2 regions of the Fictibacillus sp. S7 genome follow, and region 1 is predicted to be linked to the other one. Evidence: a T-box and tRNA genes for the amino acid it is inferred to sense, from the RefSeq annotation. Region 1 holds a T-box; the other holds one or more tRNA genes.

Region 1 (2,459 bases):
GGAAGGAGAAATCTTGCTTGCCACAAGCAAATTGATGAGTCCTATGTCCTCTTTAGATTCCATTTCAAAGGATGGAACATCTTTAAATCCTTGTTCAATCTCAGCTCCGGAAAGCTCGGAAAGCTGGCCGCTGAACAAAGCTTGTGAAATTTTGATGGCTTGTTCAAGGGCTGCATCCCCATGAACGAGAGCTGTCAGTTCTTCGGCAAGCGCTTTTTGAGCCGCACGTTTTTCAGGAGCGTTTTGTACCTGCTCCTCAAGTGCCTGGATCTCTTCTTCACTCTTGAACGAGAAGTATTTCAGGAATTTGACGACATCGCGGTCATCCGTGTTGATCCAGAACTGATAGAACTCGTACGGAGTGGTTTTTTCCGGATCCAGCCAGATTGCTCCGCCTTCCGTTTTACCAAACTTGGTTCCATCACTCTTTGTAACAAGCGGAATTGTCAGGCCAAATGCCTTCTCTTCTTCCCCTGCTTTTCGGATCAGTTCAAGCCCTGCAGTAATGTTCCCCCACTGGTCGCTTCCTCCCAGCTGAAGGCGGCAGTCCTTCTGGCGGTATAATTGCAGAAAATCATATGATTGCAGAATCATGTACGTAAACTCGGTAAAAGAAATTCCTGCTTCCAAACGGGATTCTACCGATTCTTTCGCGAGCATATAGTTCAGCGGGAAGTATTTACCCACATCACGAAGGAAGGTAATTACATCCATGTTCCCAATCCAGTCATAGTTATTGGCAATTTCCGCAGGATTGTTCTCAGCTTCGAAATCCAAAAACTTGGAAAGCTGGCCTTTGATGCGCTCGCTCCATTGCTCGACGACACTGGATTCATTCAGTGTGCGCTCCGCTTTTTTTCCGCTCGGATCACCAATCATCCCAGTGGCGCCTCCCACCAATGGAATAGGCTGGTGTCCTGCCTGCTGAAGGCGGCGCATTGTCATAATCACGAGAAGATGGCCGACATGCAAACTGTCCGCTGTCGGGTCAAACCCGCAGTAAAATGCTGTTTTTCCGCTGTTCAGTTTTTCTTCCAGACCTTCTCGGTCGGTCATCTGGTTGATCAGATTCCGGTATTCCAAATCTTGCAAGATTCCCATTAATGTTGCTCCTTTCATTGCATCCAATTAAAAAAGACAAATAAAAAACGCCCCCTGAATAAGGGACGTGATTATCGCGGTACCACCCTTGTTGAAGGAAAAATCCTTCCACTCATATCGGTTAACGGCTTTTCAACCGGTCTTTGCTACTGTATGTTCACAAAGAAAGCTCCAGGGTGTACTTCATAATCCGTCTGTGTACTGGTTTGCAGCGGCCACCAGCTTTCTGAAACAGGGAGACAGTTACTACTCATTCCTATCTTCGCTTCTTACTTATCCAATTAGCATATATTCTTCTTTTTACCATAGCTGAAGGGCGATGTCAATTCCTCTTTCATTGACAAAATTGTACCCTCACTCCCTTCAAACGACAACGAATATGATATAATTAGTCAAATAGGGGGGAATTTACATATGTCTCATCTAGAGGTAATTAAGGAAAAATGGAGGCGCTTCATCGCCTACCTTAATGAGAAGAAAATTATCCAGGCCGCCGATAAAACATACACTTTTACATGGAACTTATTTTTAATCATCGTCGTTTTGATCTTGCTTGGCGGCTGTCTGGCAGCTGGAGCCGGTGCAGGCTTTCTGGCTTCACTTGTAAAAAATGAGCCGGTCAGGGCGGAAGCTACCATGAAAGAAGAGATTTACAACTACTCGACGACGAGTATGATGTACTTTAATGACAAATCAAAACTGGGCAACCTTCGGGCGGATCTGAACCGCGACGAGGTATCGTTAAAAAACATCTCCCCTTTTGTAAAAGATGCTGTCATCTCAACAGAAGATGAATATTTTTACGAGCACGAAGGTGTTGTTCCAAAAGCTATCATACGTGCCGTCATTCAGGAAGTAACAGGATCATCTAACCGCTCGGGAGGAAGTACGCTGACCCAGCAGCTGATCAAGAACCAAATCCTGACCAACGAAGTCTCCTTCGACCGGAAAGCAAAAGAAATTCTGCTGGCTCTCCGTCTGGAACACTTTTTTACGAAAGGGCAAATTCTCGAAGCATACTTGAATATTGTTCCTTTTGGACGGAGTTCATCCGGCCACAACGTCGCGGGCATACAGGCTGCTGCACAAGGGGTTTTTGGTGTGGATGCGAAGGATTTAAGTCTTCCGCAAGCCGCGTTTCTCGCCGGAATGCCGCAGAATCCATTTGTGTATTCTCCGTTTACGAACAGCGGGGATGTGAAAAAGGATATCAGCGCCGGAACGAACCGTATGAAAATCGTGCTCAAGCGGATGCTCACTGCTGAAAAAATTACACCAGACCAATATGAAAAAGCCATAAAGTATGATGTAAAAAAACATTTTACTAAGAAAAAAGAAAATTCCTATGAAAAATATCC
Region 2 (2,459 bases), 1.7 Mb from region 1:
AAGCGGTACGCGAGCTGGGTTCAGAACGTCGTGAGACAGTTCGGTCCCTATCCGTCGCGGGCGCAGGAAATTTGAGAGGAGCTGTCCTTAGTACGAGAGGACCGGGATGGACACACCGCTGGTGTACCAGTTGTTCCGCCAGGGGCATAGCTGGGTAGCTACGTGTGGACGGGATAAGTGCTGAAAGCATCTAAGCATGAAGCCCCCCTCAAGATGAGATTTCCCATCACGTCAAGTGAGTAAGACCCCTTAGAGATGATGAGGTTGATAGGTCTGGTGTGGAAGCGTGGTGACACGTGGAGCTGACAGATACTAATCGGTCGAGGGCTTATCCTTAAAAACAAAAGCGGAATGAACCGCTTATATCCGACAAGCGTTGGAAACCCTGACAAGAACACGGTTTTGGTGTTCATTGGAAGGGGCGAAACGACCTCGAGGATAGGGTTCATGAAGCTGGACGTTATCAGCACGTTTGGATGAAGTTATCTAGTTTTGAGGGAATATGCCTCAAAAAAAGGTCTTGCCAAAAGAGCAAAAACATTGTAAAATGTATCTTGTCCTTGTAATTTAGGACAAACTTTGAAAGACAGTCTGGTGGCGATAGCGAAGAGGTCACACCCGTTCCCATACCGAACACGGAAGTTAAGCTCTTTTGCGCCAATGGTAGTTGGGGGCTTCCCCCTGTTAGAGTAGGACGCTGCCGGGCTTTCATTTCAAACCTTTTTGTTTGTGGATTTCTAATTAGTTTATTATTCCACAGTAGCTCAGTGGTAGAGCTATCGGCTGTTAACCGATCGGTCGTAGGTTCGAGTCCTACCTGTGGAGCCATGCTTCCATAGCTCAGTAGGTAGAGTGCTTCCATGGTAAGGAAGAGGTCACCGGTTCGAGCCCGGTTGGAAGCTCCAGTCGGCCCGTTGGTCAAGCGGTTAAGACACCGCCCTTTCACGGCGGTAACACGGGTTCGAATCCCGTACGGGTCACCAAGTTTTTTCATGAAAATGAAAACAACCAAGTTCTTTTGAAAAAAAGAACCAAGTTCTTTTGAAGAAAAGAACCAATAATATTCAATTTGGAGGATTAGCTCAGCTGGGAGAGCACCTGCCTTACAAGCAGGGGGTCGGCGGTTCGAACCCGTCATCCTCCACCATTTTTATTACCATTGTTTACAACGCCGGTTTAGCTCAATTGGTAGAGCAACTGACTTGTAATCAGTAGGTTGGGGGTTCAAGTCCTCTAGCCGGCACCATTTTAATAAGAAATACCGGAATCCTTTTTTTATGTGGAGGGGTAGCGAAGTGGCTAAACGCGGCGGACTGTAAATCCGCTCCCTCCGGGTTCGGCGGTTCGAATCCGTCCCCCTCCACCACTTATTTTTTTAAAACCATTTTGGTAAGCAACATGAGCCATTAGCTCAGTCACGAACTACGCTTCGTGGTTGAACAGCGAGTTGTCTCGACGGATATCATATTCTCCTTGCTTTAACTTTTAGGGGAAGAGACAGGGGACCGACGGACATAACAACATGAGCCATTAGCTCAGTCGGTAGAGCATCTGACTTTTAATCAGAGGGTCGAAGGTTCGAGTCCTTCATGGCTCACCACTTTCTGAATAAAAGACAGAAAGCATGGACATAACATTATAATAAGGTTAATATGCGGGTGTAGTTTAGTGGTAAAACAAGAGCCTTCCAAGCTCTGGTCGTGAGTTCGATTCTCATCACCCGCTCCATTTTATTTTGGGGCCTTAGCTCAGCTGGGAGAGCGCCTGCCTTGCACGCAGGAGGTCAGCGGTTCGATCCCGCTAGGCTCCACCATACATAATAAACGTAAAGCCTTTGGACTTTTGTCCAAAGGCTTTTTTTATTGCCGAATGCCAGACTCCTATTCCTTGATTGGATCCAACTGTCTATCTTATCTAATAATTATCCACTCTATCTATAGAAAGCGCTTACTACCGGGTATATCTATGCAATTTTTTGTCCAGTTGAACCACCTGTAAAGGACAGGCTAAAATTAATTGATAGAATATTGAAACGCAGCTTAGGGGGAGGCCTACAAATGAAGAAGGATATTACACTTATCGGGGTACCAATGGATTTAGGGCAAACACGGCGGGGAGTAGATATGGGTCCAAGCGCCATTCGATATGCAGGCATTGTGGAACGGCTGAAGGATATTGAATACAACGTTCTCGACTTTGGGGATATTGAGATTGCCCGGCCGGGAACGATCGAGGAAACCATTGAAACAAACCTGAAGAACCTGGAAGAGGTGGCTTCTGCCAGTGAGAACCTGGCTCAGGCCGTTTCGAATGTTATTCAGGAGAACCGCTTTCCGCTTGTTCTGGGAGGGGACCACAGTATCGCGATCGGAACACTTGCAGGCATCTCCAACCACTATGAGAACCTTGGGGTCATATGGTATGATGCCCATGGAGACTTGAACACAGCAGATACCTCA

What was found. A T-box is a leader RNA that pairs with one kind of tRNA and senses whether it is charged. The one in region 1 lies ahead of tyrS (tyrosine--tRNA ligase), so its partner is inferred to be a tRNA-Tyr.
Region 2: it encodes a tRNA-Tyr, which carries the amino acid that the T-box ahead of tyrS (tyrosine--tRNA ligase) is inferred to sense. The anticodon was not compared.

Annotation. Positions count from the first base shown of each region.
Region 1 covers NZ_QJKL01000001.1:4,689,137-4,691,595, reverse strand. Annotated here, with positions in the region: gene tyrS (tyrosine--tRNA ligase) at 1-1,101, opposite strand, end outside; T-box leader at 1,160-1,373, opposite strand; gene DMO16_RS23805 (transglycosylase domain-containing protein) at 1,516-2,459, shown strand, end outside.
Region 2 covers NZ_QJKL01000001.1:2,946,690-2,949,148, reverse strand. Annotated here, with positions in the region: rRNA gene DMO16_RS15295 (23S ribosomal RNA) at 1-336, shown strand, start outside; gene DMO16_RS25205 (hypothetical protein) at 352-480, shown strand; rRNA gene rrf (5S ribosomal RNA) at 591-706, shown strand; tRNA gene DMO16_RS15285 (tRNA-Asn) at 754-828, shown strand; tRNA gene DMO16_RS15280 (tRNA-Thr) at 830-905, shown strand; tRNA gene DMO16_RS15275 (tRNA-Glu) at 909-983, shown strand; tRNA gene DMO16_RS15270 (tRNA-Val) at 1,072-1,147, shown strand; tRNA gene DMO16_RS15265 (tRNA-Thr) at 1,171-1,246, shown strand; tRNA gene DMO16_RS15260 (tRNA-Tyr) at 1,282-1,366, shown strand; tRNA gene DMO16_RS15255 (tRNA-Lys) at 1,525-1,600, shown strand; tRNA gene DMO16_RS15250 (tRNA-Gly) at 1,655-1,728, shown strand; tRNA gene DMO16_RS15245 (tRNA-Ala) at 1,738-1,813, shown strand; gene rocF (arginase) at 2,058-2,459, shown strand, end outside.